Regions from separate parts of the Cupriavidus sp. GW821-FHT02F09 genome, predicted to be linked through region 3. Evidence: predicted binding sites of a transcription regulator. Region 3 holds the regulator's gene; each other region holds the start of a gene.
The links. The regulator FNR, encoded in region 3, switches genes on or off when oxygen is low (the NO sensors DNR and NnrR bind a similar motif). The targets are predictions, from matches to a motif close to TTGATNNNNATCAA.
Positions count from the first base shown of each region.

Region 1: the regulator FNR is predicted to act here: its motif matches at 1,785-1,798, upstream of AC07XB_RS28580 (DUF3149 domain-containing protein).
Region 2: the regulator FNR is predicted to act here: its motif matches at 2,771-2,784, upstream of AC07XB_RS02515 (TraR/DksA family transcriptional regulator).
Region 4: the regulator FNR is predicted to act here: its motif matches at 2,610-2,623, upstream of AC07XB_RS04735 (universal stress protein).

Region 1 is NZ_JBWKVH010000034.1:45,926-50,608, reverse strand. Features, by position in the region: gene AC07XB_RS28585 (helicase HerA-like C-terminal domain-containing protein) at 1-1,431, shown strand, start outside; gene AC07XB_RS28580 (DUF3149 domain-containing protein) at 1,559-1,705, opposite strand; gene upp (uracil phosphoribosyltransferase) at 1,835-2,485, opposite strand; gene AC07XB_RS28570 (Bug family tripartite tricarboxylate transporter substrate binding protein) at 2,600-3,538, opposite strand; gene AC07XB_RS28565 (acyltransferase family protein) at 3,747-4,683, opposite strand, start outside.
Region 2 is NZ_JBWKVH010000001.1:506,094-510,776, reverse strand. Features, by position in the region: gene AC07XB_RS02530 (bifunctional acetate--CoA ligase family protein/GNAT family N-acetyltransferase) at 1-745, shown strand, start outside; gene AC07XB_RS02525 (phosphoribosyltransferase) at 847-1,509, opposite strand; gene AC07XB_RS02520 (BCAM0308 family protein) at 1,631-2,134, opposite strand; gene AC07XB_RS02515 (TraR/DksA family transcriptional regulator) at 2,218-2,598, opposite strand; gene AC07XB_RS02510 (universal stress protein) at 2,875-3,705, opposite strand; gene AC07XB_RS02505 (zinc-dependent alcohol dehydrogenase family protein) at 3,903-4,683, shown strand, end outside.
Region 3 is NZ_JBWKVH010000007.1:22,693-27,375, reverse strand. Features, by position in the region: gene ccoP (cytochrome-c oxidase, cbb3-type subunit III) at 1-190, shown strand, start outside; gene ccoG (cytochrome c oxidase accessory protein CcoG) at 187-1,686, shown strand; gene AC07XB_RS10460 (membrane protein) at 1,754-1,972, shown strand; gene AC07XB_RS10455 (hypothetical protein) at 1,975-2,220, shown strand; gene fnr (fumarate/nitrate reduction transcriptional regulator Fnr) at 2,307-3,032, opposite strand; gene AC07XB_RS10445 (sulfite exporter TauE/SafE family protein) at 3,331-4,095, shown strand; gene AC07XB_RS10440 (hypothetical protein) at 4,119-4,559, opposite strand.
Region 4 is NZ_JBWKVH010000003.1:45,490-50,172, forward strand. Features, by position in the region: gene AC07XB_RS04725 (sensor domain-containing protein) at 1-1,641, opposite strand, end outside; gene AC07XB_RS04730 (cobalt-precorrin-7 (C(5))-methyltransferase) at 1,884-2,573, shown strand; gene AC07XB_RS04735 (universal stress protein) at 2,738-3,589, shown strand; gene AC07XB_RS04740 (metalloregulator ArsR/SmtB family transcription factor) at 3,686-4,006, shown strand; gene AC07XB_RS04745 (YeeE/YedE family protein) at 4,021-4,455, shown strand; gene AC07XB_RS04750 (DUF6691 family protein) at 4,464-4,683, shown strand, end outside.

The DNA.
Region 1 (4,683 bases), on a different contig from region 3:
CAAAGCCTGGCCCAGGGTTTCTCCCGGCTGGGCGTGCCGGTCTTCATGGCCGACGTCAAAGGTGATCTGACCGGCATTTCCCAGCCGGGCAAGCTCTCCGACAAGCTCAAGGCCCGGCTGGCCGAGCTCGGCCTGCCCGAGCCGGTGTGGGGCGCCTGCCCCACCACCCTGTGGGATGTGTTCGGGCAAAAGGGCCATCCCGTGCGCGCCACGGTCTCCCATATGGGGCCGCTGCTGCTGTCGCGCATGCTGGAACTCAACGACACCCAGCAGGGCGTGCTCAACCTGGTTTTCCGCATCGCCGACGCCAACGGGCTGCTGCTGCTCGACGCCAAGGACCTGCGCGCCATGCTGCAGTACGTGGGCGACAACGCGGGGCAGTTCACCACCGAATACGGCAATATCTCCGCGGCCTCGATCGGGGCCATCCAGCGCGGGCTGATGGCGCTGGAGTCACAAGGCGCAGACGTGTTCTTCGGCGAACCCATGCTCAACCTGGACGACTTCATCCAGACCGAGAACGGGCAGGGCGTGGTGAATATCCTGGCCGCCGACAAGCTGCTGAATTCGCCCAAGCTCTACGCCACTTTCCTGCTTTGGCTGTTGTCGGAGCTGTTCGAGAAACTGCCCGAGGCGGGCGATCTTGACAAGCCCAAGCTGGTGTTCTTTTTCGACGAGGCGCACCTGCTGTTCAACGACGCGCCCAAGGCCCTGCTCGACAAGATCGAGCAGGTGGTGCGGCTGATCCGCTCCAAGGGCGTTGGCGTGTATTTCGTTACGCAGAATCCTGTCGACATCCCCGATACCGTGCTGGGCCAGCTCGGCAACCGCGTGCAGCACGCGCTGCGCGCCTTCACGCCGCGTGACCAGAAGGCCGTCAAGGTGGCGGCCACCACCATGCGGGCCAAGCCGGGGCTGGACCTGGAAAAGGCCATCGGGGAGCTCGGTGTGGGCGAAGCGCTGGTGTCGTTGTTGGACGCCAAGGGCATCCCCGGCATCACGGAACGCGCCTGGGTGCTGGCGCCCGGCAGCCGGATCGGCCCGATCACCGACGACGAGCGCAAGCAATTGCTGGCGAACTCGCTGGTGGCCGGCACCTATGAGCAGACCATCGATCGCGAGTCGGCCTACGAGAAGCTCAAGGGCCGCGCCGCCGCGCCTGGGTCTGCCCCCGCCGCTGGCGGCGGCGCACCCGCGCCCGCGCCTACGGCTGGCCAGCCCGAAGCGCCGCCCGCGCAGGGCGGCGGCTGGCTGGACCAGGCGGGCGAGATCTTCGGCGGGCTGACCAAGGGCACGGGCAAGACCGGGCGCGGCGATTCCATCCTGGAGTCGATGGCCAAGTCGGCCGCGCGCACGGTGGGCTCGCAGGTCGGGCGCGAGCTGATTCGCGGCGTGCTGGGCAGCTTGCTGGGCTCGGGCAAGAAGAAGTAGGAGGCGCCGGCCGTCGGCCGCTCCGGTGTGCCACGCCCGGCGAGATCGGCGGGCGCGGCGCATAGCCATGGCGTGGTATCGGCCAGCCGGTCCGTCGGCGATAACGCCAGCGGGCGGGACTTGCGTCTTAGCGGCGTTGCGCCGCTGCCTCGTCTTCCCGCATCTTGCGCAGGAACAGCCGGGTGAAGAACCAGCCCATGCCGATGATGAAGGCGATGACGGCCAGGCTCATCAGCCCGGTGGGGGTCGAAAACAGGATCTTCAAGGCTGCCATGTGGGTCTCCCAGGTCAGGCGAGGCACACCGGACGGTGTGCCGCTGCCGATAGTCTAGGGAGCGCCGCGGCCGGCGGGATTGAGGCCGGTCAAGCCGGGCGCAGACAGTGCCCGGCTTGCCAGGAAAACTCAGTTCTTGGTGCCGAACAGCCGGTCGCCCGCGTCGCCGAGGCCGGGGATGATGTACGCGTGCTCGTCCAGGTGGCTGTCCAGGGAGGCGACGAACAGTTTCACGCCGGGATGTGCCTTCTGGAATACTTCGACGCCTTCCGGCGCCGCCACCAGCGCCACGAACGTAATCGCATCATCCTTGACGCCGCGGCGCTTGAGCACATCCACCGCATGCGCGGCGGAGTAGCCGGTGGCGACCATCGGGTCGCACAGGATAAAGCTGCGGTCTTCCACGTCGGGCAGGCGCACCAGGTATTCCACCGGGCGGTGCTGGTCGTCGCGGTAGACGCCGATATGGCCGATGCGGGCCGAGGGAATCAGCTCGACCAGGCCGTCGCTCATGCCCACGCCGGCGCGCAGCACCGGCACGATGGTGAGTTTCTTGCCGGCGATCACCGGCGCGTCCAGCTCCACCAAGGGCGTCTCGATGCGGCGCGTGGTCAGCGGCAGGTCGCGCGTGATTTCATAGCCCATCAGCAGCGTGATTTCCCGCAGCAGCTCGCGGAACGTGCGCGTGGAGGTGTCCTTGTCGCGCATATGGGAGAGCTTGTGCTGGATCAGCGGGTGATCGAGGATGTACAGCTTGGGGAAACGCGGATCTTGCTTCATGGCGGGTAGTCGGCAGGAGTGGGCGCGAGGGCCCGTTGCAGCCGGATTGTAATGGATGCGGAGCCGCGCGCCCCCGGCGATCCTCCCGCCGCAAGCGCGCAGCCCCGCCTGCGCTCAATCCACCGAGATGCTGGCGCTCTTGGCGACCTTGCCGAATTTCTCGTACTCGGACAGCGTCAGCGACTGCAGGTCCGCCGCGCTCGAGCCCTTGGGGTTGAAGCCTGCCTGCCCGAGTTTGTCCTTCACGTCCGCATTGCCCAGCGCCGCGATGAAGGCGGCATTGAGTGCCTGCACCACCGGCGCGGGTAGCCCGGCCGGGCCGTACACGCCGAACCACGGCTCGACGGCGTAGCCCGCCAGGCCGGCCTCGGCCAGCGTCGGCACGTTCGGCAGCGCTGGCGAGCGGCTCTTGCCGGCCACCGCCAGCGCGCGCAGCTTGCCGCCCTGGATGTGCGGCAGCGAGGCGGGCAGGTTGTCGAACATCACCTGCACGTGGCCGCCCAGCATGTCGTTGATGGCCGGGCTGCTGCCCTTGTATGGCACATGGGTCAGGCCCGTTTGCGTCATCTGCGCGAACATCGCGCCCGCCAGGTGCATGGACGTGCCGGTGCCCGCGGTGGCGTAGGTCAGGCCGGGATGGGCCTTGGCGTAGCTGACCAGCTCGGCCACATTCTTTACCGGCAGGCTGTTGCTGACTTCCAGCACAATGGTGGAGGTGCCAAGCAGGCTGACCGCGGTGAAATCCTTGCGCGGGTCGAACGGCACGTGCTTGTAGATATGCGGGTTCAACGCATTGGTCGAGATGGCGCCGAAGCCGATGGTGTAGCCGTCAGGCGCGGCCTTGGCGACCGCCTCCATGCCGATATTGCCGCCAGCGCCGGGGCGGTTCTCCACGACCACGGGCTGGCCGAGTTTCTCCGCCACCTTCTGGCCGACCGTGCGCGCCACGAGGTCAGTGGTGCCGCCAGCAGCGTAAGGCACGATGAAGCGGATTGGCTTGACGGGGTAATCGGCTGCGCTGGCGGCCGAGGGCAGCCAGCCGCTTGCGAGCATGGCAACCGCGGCGGCGATCAGCAGCGGGCGGGCGGCGGTCTGCTTTTTGACTGGAACGGGAATGCGCGAGGAAAGAATAGCGAGGGGTGCTGCCGTCATGAATGCTCCTGGTTTTTCTTATGCGGCGCGCGTTTGACGCGCCGACCGGCGAGCTTACGGCAGTTTCAGGCTGGCTGCCAGGGTTGCCAGCCAGGCAACGGCATGGCGGCTAGATATTCTGCCCGCGCTGCGCCGCTGGCAGCGCCGGGTGCCCGAGCAGGCCGCGCACCCGCTGGGTATTGCGTTCGAACACCCAGTAGACGGCAAAGGCGTAGGCATAGCAGCCCAGCAGGATCAGCGCGGCCAGGCCCAGGCTGCCGGCGCTGACAGGCAGGCGGACCTTGACCAGGGTCGCGGCGATGAACAGGGTCAGCGGGAAATGCGTCAGGTAGAGCGAGTACGAAAACCCGGACGCCAACGTAGCCAGGCGCGACAAGCCGGCGTGGCCGATGCGGATGCGGGTCGACAGCACGGCCAGCAACAGCACGAAGAAGCCCAGCGCGACAGCGGCATCGGCGTACGGCTTGTGCTTGGTCAGTGCAATGGCGGCCAGGAACACCAGCAGCGCCGGCAGCACCAGCCACTTGCGCCGCGCGATCGCTGCGATCTGCGCCAGCCGCGCTTCCAGGGCTTGCGCCAGCACGCCCAGCAGCCAGAAGAGGAAGCCTTCGACCAGGCCGTGGAACAGGCCCATCGTGACCAGCACCGCCAATACGCACAGCAACGCCTGCGGCGTGCGGCGCAGGTGCCAGGCACCGTATAGCGCAGGGAACCAGAGGTAGTACCAGAATTCGTTGGCCAGGCTCCACAACGGCCCGTTGGAGCCATAGGTATCGCAGGCAAGGGTTTGCAGGAACGCCGCGTTGCAAACCAATCCCGCGACGCCGAGGTTATGCGAGATATCGATCTGCTGGGCCGCGTTGCCCTCGGTGCCCTGGTAGAACGGCCCCCACGCCAGGTGGATCCCGGCACTGTCCCAGAACAGACCGAGCAGCAGCGCGGGCAGCAGTACGATCCATAGCCGCGTCATGCGGTCGGCCAGATAACTGCGCCAGGACCAGTCGCCACGCGTCATCTTGCGGCGTACGGTGCCGCCTACCAGGTAG
Region 2 (4,683 bases), on a different contig from region 3:
CCAGCCGCCGATCTGCCATGACGCCCTATACCAGGTCCTGATCCGGCTGTCGCAACTGCTATGCGACCTGCCGGAAATCACCGAACTCGATATCAATCCGCTGCTGGCCGACGGCGCGGGCGTGCTGGCCCTGGACACGCGCATCGGCGTGGCGGCGGCTACGCAGCCAGGCGCCGCCCGCCTTGCCATCCGGCCCTATCCCAAGGAACTGGAGGAGACCGTGGCGTGGCACGGCGCACCGTTGCTATTGCGCCCGGTGCATCCCGAAGACGAGCCCGCCTACCAGGCCTTCTTTGCCGCCATGACCCCGGATGACATCCGCATGCGCTTCTTCTGCATGATCCGCCAGCCGCCGCACAGCCAACTCGCACGCATGACCCAGATCGATTACGCCCGTGAGATGGCATTCGTCGCCGTCGGCGCGGCAACCGGCGAGCAGCCGGCCATCCTGGGCGAAGTGCGGGCCGTAGCCGACCCCGACAACCTGCGCGCTGAGTTCGCCGTGGCGGTGCGCTCCGATTGCAAGCGCCAGGGCATCGGCAGCCTGCTGCTGGGCAAGATGGTGGCCTACTGCCGCGCACGCGGCACGCGGGAGCTGGTCGGGACCACGCTGGCAACCAACAGGGCGATGCTCAGGCTCGCCGAAAGCAGCGGTATCCACGTTCTGCGCACTGGCCAGCCTGCCAGCGACGGCGTGGAACTCCGCCTCTTGCTGACGGGGTCGAACTCAGGCAATGGGCCATGACATTGCGCTAGCCGCCCGCCTTTCCCTAACTGGCCAGGCTGCCAGAGGCTGGCAGCAGCCGGAAAAGACCAAAAGCACCGCCTCCAGAACGCCCACCCCTACTACCGTCCCGCCAAACGCCCCACCCCGTGCTGCCCCGGATCGCCCTCCAGGCAAGCCACCACTTCCTCATCCTCAACCTGCGGAAACTCCCGATAATGCTCACCGACAGCGGAAAAATTGGCCGGCGATCGCAGGCAGACCACCTCGTCCGCGTAACGCCGCACCTCGGCGAGCGAAGCCGGCGCGGCCACGGGCACAGCGCATACCAGCCGGGCAGGATTCTGCTGCCGCACGGCATGCAATGCGGCAATCATGGTGGCGCCCGTGGCAAGCCCATCGTCCACCACGATCACCGTGCGCCCGTCCAGCGCACGCGCGGCGCGCCCCGGCGTGTATTGCTTGCGGCGGCGGCGCAGCAATGCAAGCTGTTCGTTGCGCTCCTGGTTGAGATAGCTGGAGTCGGCGCCAACTCGTGCCGCGTAGGGCGTCACGTAGACCCAGCCGCTTTCATCGACCGCGCCGACCGCCATCTCGCGGTCGAATGGCGCCCCTAGCTTCCTGACCAGGACCACGTCCAGTTCGCCGCCGAGCCGGTCGGCGAGTATCTTGCCCATCGGCACGCCACCCCGTGGAATGGCCAGCACAAGGGGATGGGCGTCGCCGTACCCGGAGAGCGCTTCGGCTAGCCGCTCGGCGGCCTCGTTCCTGTCCTGGAAAGTCATGACATCACCTTTTGCCGGTGAGGGACCAGCTAGCTGGCTAGCCGGCTAGCGACTTCCATCGACGCCGTAAGGCGAGGTGTCTGTCAGACTGGACGGCCCCCAATGCGCGCCATGACGGTCCTCAAGCGCGGTGCCAATGAACATACAGGGTCTCGTCGGCGTCGGAATAGTCGATTTCCAGCTTGCCACGATACGCATGATGCACGGCAGAGCCGATATCGCGTGCCAGGTGAAAGCCCGTGGTCGTGATGGTGATGCGATCCTCCTGAGTCTGCGTCGCCATGATGCGCTCCATCGGATGACTCTCTCTCATCAGGGCTTCGCGGTGCCGCACCAGCCCGAGAATCTCATCCCGGTGCTCCCGCTGGAACGCCCCATCCAGCGTCAACTGCGCCGCGGGCACATGGTCGGCGATGCGGTGGCAGGCCGGGCACATCAGCGCCTTGGCGCCGGGCGGCACGGCCCGCCATTGCCAACGTCCTTTCAGGAGGACCGCGTGGCAAGCGGGACAGGAAGCGATGGCGGGCGCCTGCTCCGGCTGCTTGTAGGCATCGTGGATGGGATCCTGGGGAAGCCGGTCCCAACGGGCCGGCCTGACCTGGCTCGAACGCTCACGGACTTTCATGTCTGGCTCCTGAAATCGAATCGGGCAGCGCCCACGCGGCCTGCCTGCAGTATTGCGGACTCACCTGGCGAGCCCGCCCATGCTCATCGCATACCGCTCGGCGCCCCGAACATGTGCTCGTGCTTGCGCTGGCACGGGGTGCAGCGTTTGGCCGTGGGATACGCTTGCAGGCGCGGATAAGGAATGGGCTCGCCGCAGTCCACGCACACGCCGTAGCTGAGCCTGGCGATCCGCTTGCGCGCCACCGCTATGTCGGCCAGTTCCATGCGGTAGTGTTCGGCCACGGCATCGTCCATGCGCTCCTCGGTGCCATGCTCAGCGAGATCCGCGTCGTCGTTCGCTTCGCGCTCGGCGGACACAGTACGGGAAACGGCTGCGGCGTCCATCTGGCCACGGATTCTCTGCTCTCTGCTGTCCAGCAAGGCGACGAGGCTGGAGAGCTGCTCTTTCGTTAAATCGGACATCGTCGACTCCCGGGCGCGGCAAGGTGGATCCACATCCATGATGCGATGACATCGGGCAGGCCGCTTGCGCCAGATCAAGTGATGGGCCGCCGGCACGAAGTGCCTGCGGCGTGGCGCGCTGAACCCTCGTTCCGCTTCAAGCTTCAATATAGGTGGGTGGTTGCCGGTTAGCATGATCTGCGTCAATCTCACTTCCGGCCATGCGCGGAGCCGGCCGCAGCCATGGTGCGCGCGGGCGCGGATATCGCGCCCGCGCCATGCCGGCAGTTAATGTGACTAGTGTGACATCAGGACGGGCACCGTCATGGTGTCCAGCAAAGCCCTGGTGACGCCACCCAGTACCAACTCGCGCAGGCGGCCGCGCCCGTAGGCGCCCATCACCACCAGATCGGCGCCAAAATCCGCCGCGCGCGAGAGCAAGGTTTCCCCGATGGCGATGTCCGATCCTTCCTGGCAGTGTTCAAACTCTGCCTGGACGCCATGGCTTGCCAGCGCGGCCATGGCATGGCCCGGCAGGCTCGCATCGGGCCGCGCGCCGGTACCTTGCGCGCAAAGCACCTTGGCCTGCCCGCCGCAGATCAAGGGCATGGCGTCGTGCAAGGCGCGCGTGGCCTCGCGTCCGCCGTTCCAAGCCACCATGACACGTGCGCCGGGGACAGCGAACTGGCCTGCGAATGGAATGACAAGAACCGGCCTGCCACCGTCGAGGATGAGGGTTTCCAGGAACTGGGTCGCGACAAAGCTGTCTGGGTCGGCCGGATCGTATTGCCCGACAACCACAAGGTCGGCCTCGCGCACTTCGCGCAGCGCCATCATCAACGGATCGCCATCCACTGCCCGCCACTCGGTTTCGATCCCCAGGTCCTGCGTTGCCGCCAGGAAGCGCCGGTGCACCGCCTCGCGCGCCTCACTGCGCCGCTGGCGGTCCTCGTTGATATAGGTCGCGGCACCCTCCATCAGGTAAAACCAGGCGACATCCGGCATAAAGCCGGCAAACAGCCCGATCAGCCGGGCATGGCGTGCCACGGCGAGCCGGGCAGCGATTTCAAGCCGGTCCAGCGCGCGTGGGCTGGTGTCCAGGTGGACCATGATGCTGGCGTATTCCATAACATTCCTGTGCGGTTTAGGTTTGGGTTTGGGAGCCTGAATCCAGTCTAGGCAGCGTTTGGACGTGGCTATTGACTCAGGTCAAGCCGATACCTTCTGCACAGGGGCTGGCGCCTCGCGTACGCCATGGATACGGATCAAGCGGCAACCGTCAGCGTGACCTAGGCTAAATGCTGGGCACCGCCGAGGACGTCACCATGCACGAGACGATGCGCGCCATGATTTTCGACGGCACCGGGCCGGCCTTGCGCCTGGCGCGCGTCCCCGTGCCAGACCCCGGCCCAGGCGAAGTGCGTATCGCGGTGAGCACCTGCGGCGTCTGCCGCACCGACCTGCACATTGTCGACGGCGAACTCGCGCACCCGAAAGCCGCCCTCATTCCCGGACACGAAATCGTTGGCAGGGTCGAGTCCTGTGGCGCAGGCGTGACGGGCCTTGCCCCGGGCGACCGGGTCGGCGTGCCGTGGCTCGGGCAGACCTGCGGGCACTGCGGCTATTGCGCGGCGCGTCGCGAAAACCTGTGCGATACGCCGCAGTTCACCGGCTATACGCGCGACGGCGGCTACGCCGAGTACGTAGTGGCCGACAGCCGCTTTTGCTTCCCCATCCCGGAGCACTACGACGACGAGCATGCGGCGCCCTTGCTGTGTGCGGGCCTGATTGGCTACCGCACGCTGCGCATGGCGGGGGACGCCCGCAAGGTCCGGTCTATCGGCATTTACGGATTTGGCGCCGCGGCCCACCTGGTGACGCAGATCGCCGTCGCCCAGCAGCGCGAGATCTTTGCCTTCACGCGCCCCGGCGACACCGCCGCCTGCCAGTTCGCGCGTGACACCGGGGCGTGCTGGGCCGGTCCAAGCGACCAGCCCGCACCGCAGCCGCTCGATGCCGCGCTGATCTTCGCGCCGGTGGGTGCGCTGGTGCCGATGGCGCTGCAAGCCGTCGCCAAGGGCGGCACCGTGGTTTGCGGTGGCATCC
Region 3 (4,683 bases):
CCTGAAGGGCCACAACAACCATATGCCGGCGCACGAGGAAATCCTCACGCCAGAGCGTATCCGCATGTTGACGGCCTATGTCTGGGGCCTGTCCAACACCGGCGGCGCAGGCGAGGGGGGCGAAGCAATGAGCCACTGCGCTTATGCTTGTCAGCCGGGCCCGCACCGCGGCGGGGGTGTTCGCCCATGAACGCCCCCGGACCGGAGCCGCTTGAAAGGAACGGGGCCGCGTGGGCGCCGCTGCGAGCGCCCACGCCTGATTCGGCGGACGCGGAAACGTCGGACGAGACCCTGTACGAAGTCCGCCGCAAGATCTATCCGCGCTCGGTGTCGGGTGCGTTCTCGAGCTGGCGGGTCTGGATGGTGGTCCTGACCCAGCTGTTCTTCTATGGCATGCCCTGGCTGCAGTGGAATGGCCGCCAGGCCATGTTGTTCGATCTCGGCGCGCGCAAGTTCTATATCTTCGGCCTGGTGCTGTGGCCGCAGGACGTGATCTACCTTGCCGTGCTGCTGGTGATCTCCGCGGTGTCGCTGTTTCTCTTCACGGCGATCGCGGGGCGTCTATTCTGCGGCTACGCCTGTCCGCAGACGGTGTACACCGAGATCTTCATGTGGATCGAGCGGCATGTGGAAGGCGACCGCTTTGCCCGCATCCGCCTGGACGGCGATCCATGGAGCGTGCGCAAGCTGCGCCTGAAGGCCACCAAGCACACGCTCTGGATCGTGATCGCGCTATGGACGGGCTTTACCTTCGTCGGCTATTTCTCGCCCATTCGCACGCTCGGCGCGCAGGTGCTGAGCCTCTCGCTGGGTCCGTGGCAGACGTTCTGGATGCTGTTTTACTCGTTTGCCACCTGGGGCAACGCCGGCTTCATGCGCGAGCAGGTCTGCAAGTACATGTGCCCGTATGCGCGCTTCCAGAGCGTGATGGTGGATCGCGACACCTATGTGGTCACCTATGACGTGGGCCGCGGCGAGCCGCGCGGCAGCCGCTCGCGCAAGGCGGACCACAAGGCCGCCGGGCTGGGCTCGTGCGTGAATTGCAGCATCTGCGTGCAGGTCTGTCCTACTGGCATCGATATCCGCGATGGCCTGCAATACGACTGCATTGGCTGCGGCGCCTGTATCGACGCCTGCAACCAGGTCATGGACAAGATGGCTTACCCGCGCGGGCTGATCCGCTATACGTCCGAGAACGCCATGCGCAGCGCGCTCTCCGAGACCGTGGCGCGCAAGCGCCTGGTGCGGCCGCGCACGGTGATCTACTCGGTGATCTGGCTGGCGCTGGTCGCCGGCTTCATGGCCTCGCTGGCCATGCGCACGCCGCTCAAGGTCGATATCATCCGCGACCGCGGCGCGCTGGGGCGGGAAGTGGAAGGGCGCTGGATCGAGAACGTGTACCGGCTGCAGCTGATCAACACGACCGAGGCGCCAATGCGCGTCGCCGTCAGCGCGGGCAGCGATGAGCTCAAGGGCCTGGCTGTGGAATATGATCACGCTGCCGGCAACCTGGAGCCCACGTCCAATCGCCTGATTCCCATCCGGGTGCGCGTGCCGATCGAGTCCGCGGCGCAGGGCACGCACAAGATCGAGGTCACAGTGACCGCGGTGCCCGACGAGGGCGCGGGGAGCCATGGCGCGGAGATTCGACAGAGCACCAGCTTTATCGTGCCGCGCAATCTATGAGGCGGCAGGGACGCTGGTTGCACCAATCCGTACGCAACATACGCGATCTAGATCTAGAGGAGGCCAGATGACGCAGCAAAGTAATCCCTGGTGGAAGGAGCCATGGCCGTGGCTGCTGATGAGTGGGCCGTTCGTGGCCATGGTGGCCTGCGGGGTCACGATCTGGCTGGCCATGACCCATCCGGATCCGCCCATTGAGGAAGGGGTGGCGCGCCACGGCCTGGTGGTTGAGAAGGCGGGCAGCGCGGCACGCCAGGCAGCGCCGGTCGCGGCGCAAGCGAGGTGATCATGAGGCTACGCTGGCTGATGTGGGTGCTGTGGCCCGCTTTCCTGGTCGCCGGGCTGACGACCGCGCTGGTATTCTCCATGGTCGATCCCGGCGACCTGCGCTTCTTCGGCCAGCCGGTCGAGGCATCGCGGGAGGCGGTCTACACCGTGGGTTTCCTGATCGCGTGGGTGCTGTGCGCGCTGTCGAGCGGCTTGACGCTGTACACCATGCCCACGCGGCTGGCGGACACGGACGAGCTGGAGTGATTGCGATGCGCGCCTTGCCGGTTCAGGCCAGCAGGCGCGGCATCGCGGCGAGCCGCCGCAGGCGAGGGCGGCGCGCGACGTGCAGGTCAGCAGGACTTGTTGACGATCTGCTTGATCCCCACCATGTCGACCAGCTTGACGTGGCGCTGGCGGATCTGGATCAGGCCGGCTTCCGCAAAGCGCGAGAACAGGCGGCTGACGGTTTCGAGCTTGAGCCCCAGGTAGCTGCCGATTTCCTCGCGGCTCATGCGCAGCACGAACTCGGAGGCCGAATAGCCGCGCGCGGACAAGCGCTCGGACAGGTTGATCAGGAAAGCGGCAAGCCGCTCCTCGGCGCGCATCGATCCGAGCGTGATCAACATGACCTGGTCCTGCGAGATCTCCTTGCTCATCAGGCGCATGAACTGATGCTGCAGCGACGGCAGGACGTTGGACAGCGTCTGGAGATCGCCAAAGCGCACCACGCAGACTTCGGTATCTTCCAGCGCGGTGGCGTCCGACGCATGCTGCATCTCGCCAAGGCCGTCGAGGCCGACGACTTCGCCGGGAAGGTGGAAGCCCGTGATCTGCGAGCGGCCGTCTTCCATTGTCAGGTGGGTCTTGAGCGTGCCGAAGCGGATCGCGTAGACGGCGGTGAGAGGATCGCCGAGGCGGTACAGGGTTTCGCCCTTGCGTACGCGCACCCGGTCCTGGACCAGCGTATCCATCTTTTCGAGGTCCTGCTGCGACATGCCGACGGGCAGGCAGAGCTGGCCGAGCGAGCAAGTGGAGCAGCGGGGCGACATCTCGGTAATGGGAATGGTGGTGAGCAATTGGGGCCTGTCGGTTTAGCGCAGTCAGTCAAGCGCGATGTGGCGGGCGCATTGAGTTGAGAGCTTGACGTTGAGAGTCGTCGGTTGGAAGCGCTATCCACATCGGCCTGGCGCGCGGGTCTTGCGGCAGTGCGCTATCTGTGCAGCGCGGCTTGCCGTGCCCGTCGTCATGTTGTGCGAGCGCGCTGGTGTGCGCGGGCGCAAGGCCTCATGTTGATAGCGCCTCTTGGAGCTGCGGGGGCGCGTTCGCCGCATTTTACCGCGCCAGACGTTGCGATTGTGTGATTGGGAGGAGAAGTTGACCATAGGCGTGCTTATCAGCGTATTTACCTTGGCTTTGCTGGGCGGCGTGCACTGCGCCGCCATGTGCGGCGGGATCGCGCTGGCGGCGGAGCAGGGCGGCGTTGCGCGCGTGCCTGCCACGGTGCTCCGGCGTCCCGGCCATTGGTTGCTGGAACTGCTTGTCATGCATGCCGGGCGGCTGAGCATGTATGCGGTGCTGGGAGGCTTGCTGGGCGCCCTTGGCGCCGGCGTCTGGAAGACGCAGTACCTGCCGCTGCAGCGCTGGCTGTTCGGGGTCGGCAGTGTAATGCTGGTGCTGTCGGGCTTGTGGATGTTGCGCGGGCGCACCATGGGTACGGGTTGGCTGGAGCGGCTCGCCGCCCGGGGCGCGGGTGGCTTGCTGCGCGGCCTTGGTGCCGTCGGGGCGCGCTTGCCGGCTGTGGCCCGGGCGCATGGGCAGGGCCGGTTGCTGCGCCGCTACGGCATGGGGCTAGCCTGGGGGCTGGTCCCGTGCGGCATGGTGTACGGTGCTCTTGCCATGGCGTTGCTGGCCGGCAATGCCCCGTCGGGCGCGCTGGTGATGGCCGTGTTTGGCTTGGGCACCCTGCCGAACCTGCTGGTGATCTCGGGCCTGTCCGGCTATCTCAGGCAGCTTTCGCGGCGCCCGGCGTTGCGGGCTGGCGCTGGGCTTGCGGTGGTGGCCTTTGGCTTGGCCGGGGTGGCGCGCGCGCTGCTTTTGCCTGAGACGCTTGCCGCGCATGGATTCTGCCTGGTCTTCTGAAGCGCTGCTTCGTGGTGTATCTGTCACTTCTTCGCTGAGGTAGCTGTGCGAATCGGTTGCAGGTTTGCCAGGGAATGCCATACAATCGCAAGAACAGCGATATCGCGCACGTATTTCATCGTGGCATCGTCAGGTAGCATCCGCTGCTCAGGGATGCATGCCAGGAACACCCAGGCAGGCATCAGCGCCAGGGACCGTTCCCCATCCGCCGTCCGGTTCAAAAGATTCGGTTCAAAAGACCAGCTACGGCAGGGCGGGGTGAAATAGGCCAGCAGGCCCGATATCCGTATTTTCTTGCACCCGGCGCGTTCGATGATAAACGCCGCGCCGGACAGGTCCGCCACATCAGGGGGAAGGCGCGACGCAAGGGCTCCGTCGACTGGCAGATAATGCCGGTGGCCGGGCGATCTCCTGCCGGTCAGGTCCGGCACCCGATGCAATAAAAGAAGGCGCACGGCTGGCATGCATCAAGCATGCGGTTGGCTGCGCGGCCAGATGGCGGTGGCAATCCCTACCGCTGAACCCGCAATCTCCAGTGCGCCCGGGATCAACCGGGGCGCAGGTGCAAAGACAGGCTGCACGCAATCA
Region 4 (4,683 bases), on a different contig from region 3:
ATCGCCGTCGGCCGGGAACATGCTGATGCCGATGCTGGCCGAGGGCGCAATGCTGGCGTGGTCGATGCGCAGCGGCTGGCGCAGCGCGGCCAGGATGCGCTTGCCCGCAGCAATGGTCTGGGTGCGGTCGCAGTCGGGGAGCACCAGCGCGAATTCGTCGCCCGACAGCCGCGCCACCAGCGCGGTATCCCCGGCGTGCGCGCTAAGGCGTTGCGCAACCTCGCGCAGCAGCTTGTCGCCGCCGACGTGGCCGAGCGAGTCGTTGATATGCTTGAAGCGGTCCAGGTCGACGAACAGCACGCTGAGCGTGGTGCCGGCCGAGCGCGCCGCGAGCAGCAGGGTGCCGGCCTGCATCTGCAGCAGGCTGCGGTTGGGCAAGCCGGTCAGTGAATCGTAGTGGTCGAGCTGCAGGATCCGCTCGGCGGCTTCCTCGCGCTCGAACGCGAGCTTGCACAGCGAGGCGCATACCTCGGCCAGCTGCTGGTGGAAGGCGTCGGGCTGGCGGACGGTGCGGCAGTAGAAGGCCAGCGTGGCAAGCACGCGGCCATCGCTTGCCTTGATCGGATAGGACCAGCATGCCGCCAGGCCGAGGGGTAGGGCAAGATCACGAAAATCCGCCCATAGCGGATCGTTGGCAATATCGCTGACCATCACCGGCTCGCCCAGCCAGGCGGCCGTGCCGCAGGAGCCCACGGATGGCCCGATGGTCAGGCCGTCCAGCGCGGCCGAATACTCGGGCGGCAGGCCAGGCGCGGCCAGCGGGTGCAGGCGCCCATCGGCGGCCACCCGCAGCACGGACGCGATCACGGCGGGTGCCACGCGTTGTACTTCTTCGCAGATCAATTCCATCACGGCGGGCAGCGGCTGCTCCATCACCATGGCTTGCAGTACCTTTCGCTGCAGCATCTCGTAGGTCCGCTGCTGGGTGATGTCGGAGAGGATGACGATGGCGTGATGCCGGTCGCCGGTCGCGCTGACCAGATGGCGCACGGTGGCGCTGACCCAGAGTGCGCTGCCGTCGCGCGCATACACCAGAGCCTCGTGGCGCTCGCCGCCCGGGGATGAGCGCTGGGCATGCAAGCGTTGCATCACGCCGGGATCGGTGAACTCGCCGGCCAGTATCTCGCGCGGGGTCTTACCCCTCAGCTCGCAGGGCTTGTAGCCCAGCATGCGCGTGAGCCCGGCGTTGCCGTACACGATGTGCCAGTCGGCATCGACCACCAGCACGGCACTGTCGATCTCGTCGGCAATGACGGATAGCAACGGGTGATGGTCGCGGCTGGCATCCGGGTGGTTGGCCACCTTTACCAGCAGCGTGCGCAGTGTCACGTCGCCCAGGCGGGTGCTGGATTCCGCGACATGGCCAAAGCGAAGTTCGCCATCCGGCCTCAGTATCCGGACGGCGGGCAAGGGCTGGGCGCGCTGCGCGTCGGCATCCGGCAGTTTTTGCACGAGCGCCTCCACGTTCATGCCGAAGACTTGCGTACGGGATGCGCCATAGAGTGCCTCCGCAGCAGCGTTCAGGAAGATCACCTTGTTGTCCGTGTTCAGGATGAAGACGGCATCGGTGGCTTGCTCGAGCGAATTGCGGAACAACTGATGGGGGTCGGCTATGCTGAGCGCTTTGTCTCTATCTGGCATGAGTGAGGTAAACGTCGCTAACGACCGAGGGTGCCTGCCTTGCCCGGTGGGGGCTCGCGGGACATTGACTCGGCTCTGAAGCAGCTATCGGCATCCAGTGCCGGATCCTGAAGTACTTTTTTTTGCGCCAGGCGTTCCTCGGCGCAGGCCTCGCGCTCCGATGGCTTGGCATAATTGCGCCCTGTCTTGACGGGGCGATGCGCGCGCCGTCCCCTTTTGCATCGATCGAACCGGGATTCTTCATGATCATCTGCGCCGGCGTTGGCCCCGGGCACCTCGACTTCCTGACCCACGGCGTGGCGGAACTGGTCCGTGGCGCCGACATCGTGGCCGGCTTCGACACGGTCATCGACGTCATCCGCCCGCTGGTGCCGCCGGCGGCCCAGGTGGTCACCATGGGATACCAGGACCAGGTGGAGCGGCTTGCCTGGGTTGCCGCCGAGCACCATGGCGGCCGGCGCTGCGTGGTGCTGTTCATGGGCGACATGCACTTCAGCGGTTTCCAGTACCTGGAGCGGGTCGAGCGGGCATGCGGCCATCCGGTGGATACCGTGCCCGGCATCTCTTCGGCCCAGGTGCTGGCTGCGCGCGGCAAGGTTTGCTTCGACGAGACCACCTTCCTGACCTTTCACCGGCGCGGAGACCTGGAGCCGTTCAAGCGCCATCTGGTGCACGTGCTGGCGGACCAGCGCAACGCCATCGTGATTCCGCGCCCATGGGATTTCATGCCCAGCGATATCGCCGCCTGGCTGGTGGCGCAGGGCGTGCCGCCCGAGCATCCGGTCGAGGTCTGGGAGAACCTGACGCTGGCCGATGCGGACTGGCGTGGCACGCTGGCCAGTTGCACGCTGGCGTTCACCGATATGAGCATCATGCTGATCCGTGCGCTGGCGCCAATGGCCAGCCAGATCGAGCTGGCGCCGCTTGCGTAGTCCCGCGCGCCGGCCGCGCGGGGCAGGCTTTCGGCATTGATCTGCCGCAATTCGCCCGCATTGCCCGCTTGCGCTGCCCCGCGCACGGAGTAGAGTCCATTTTCGGATAGTCGGAAAAACGTCTGCAACCGTGTGCAGGGGTCTCCGGATCGGAGGAAAACATCATGGATTTCAAGACCGTGCTGGTCGAACTCGGCGCCGACCCCGGCTGTGCGGATCGCGTCAACCTGGCTGCGGAACTGGCGCAGCGCTCGGCCGGCCATGTGATCGGGGTGACGGCCACCGGCATGCGGCTGGAGCCGTTCCGGGGCGCGGGCGACGAGGCGGGATACTACGCGGAACTGGCCCGGCGCCAGTTGCTGGCGCAGGGCGCCGAAGCCAGCGCCGCATTTCATCGGGCCATGAGCGAAGCGGCGCCCGGCGTGGGCTTCACCCACCGGGTCATCGAGGACGACGTGGGCTGGGCGCTGGTCCAGCAGGGGCGGGTGGCGGACGTGGTCGTCCTGGCCCGCTTGCCCGGGCCGGAATCCATTCCCGTGCTGGTGGCACAGACCCCGGAATATGTGTTGCTCAACACCGGCCGCCCGGTGCTGCTGGTGCCGCCGGGCGTGCGGCATCTACCCTGCGAACATGTCGCCATCGCATGGGATGGTGGGCGGGAAGCCGCCCGGGCCGTGGCCGATGCGATGCCTCTGCTGCGCCTGGCCAAGCGTGTCACCGTGGTGTCGGCGTCCAGCGCGCATGACGGCTCGGCGACCCACGGCATGCCCGATGTGCCCGGTGCGCACGCCGGCCTGCGAGATCACCTGGCGCGCCAGGGCATCACCAGCGTCATGCACGCCGTGCAAGGCAGCCATAGGATTGGCCAACTACTGCTGGAGGCGGTGCGGCACTTGCAGGCCGACCTGCTGGTGGCGGGTGGCTATGGGCACGCCCGGCTGCGCGAGCTGGTCACTGGCGGCACCACCCGCACCCTGATGCGCCACGCCGACATACCGGTGTTGATGTCGCATTGAAGGTCGGTCTCGACTGGCATCAATATACATTTTAATATAATATTAAACCGTATATTGATTAGCAGGCCGGGGTCTCGCCCGGCCTTTGCCGAACCCATGCAAGCGGCTTCTCCCTCCCTGAGCCTGGACACGATGCGCGCCGCCGCGGGCGACGCCACCGCCATGTTGCGCGCCCTCGCCAATGAAGACAGGCTGCTGCTGCTTTGCCAGCTTAGCCAGGGCGAGATGTCGGTGGGCGAGCTCGAAGCGCTGCTTGGCATCCATCAACCCACCTTGTCGCAACAGCTTGGTGTGCTGCGCGCGGAAGGGCTGGTCAACACGCGGCGCGACGGCAAGCGGATTTTTTACGCGGTTGCCGATGCGCGGGCGCTGGCCGTGCTCGAAACGCTTTACGCCCTGTATTGCCCCACTGAATGAAGGAGCCACTGGCCATGATCATCGACTGGACACACTTCACGCCCTGGTCCGCGCTGGGCGGGGGCCTGCTGATTGGACTGGCCGCCGCCGCGCTCGTGCTGTTCAACGGGCGCATCGCGGGCATCAGCGGCATCGTTGGTGGCTTGCTGCGGCCAACGCGCGCGGAAGCCGGCTGGCGTATCGCCTTTGTGCTTGGCCTGCTGGCGGCACCGCTGCTCTGGCGCCTGTTCGGCGCGCTGCCGGAGATCCGGGTCCATGCCGGCGCTGGCCTGCTGGTCGTAGCCGGCTTGCTGGTGGGATTGGGTACCCGCTACGGCGCGGGCTGCACCAGCGGGCATGGCGTTTGCGGGCTGTCGCGGCTCTCTCCGCGCTCGCTGGCGGCCACCGCGGCCTTCATGGGGGCCGGTTTTGCGACGGTCTTTGTCGCACGGCACCTGCTCGGCGCATGAGGAGCGACATGAACCGCCTTTCTTCCTTGCTGATCTCGCTGGCCTCTGGCCTGGTGTTCGGCCTCGGGCTGATCCTGGCCGGCATGGCCAATCCACAGAAGGTGCTCGGATTTCTCGACCTTGCCGGGCGCTGGGATCCCTCGCTGGCGCTGGTGATGGGCGGCGCGATCGCGGTGGGCGTAGTGGCGTTCGGTATCGCCCGGCGGCGTGCCGTCTCGCTGCTGGGCT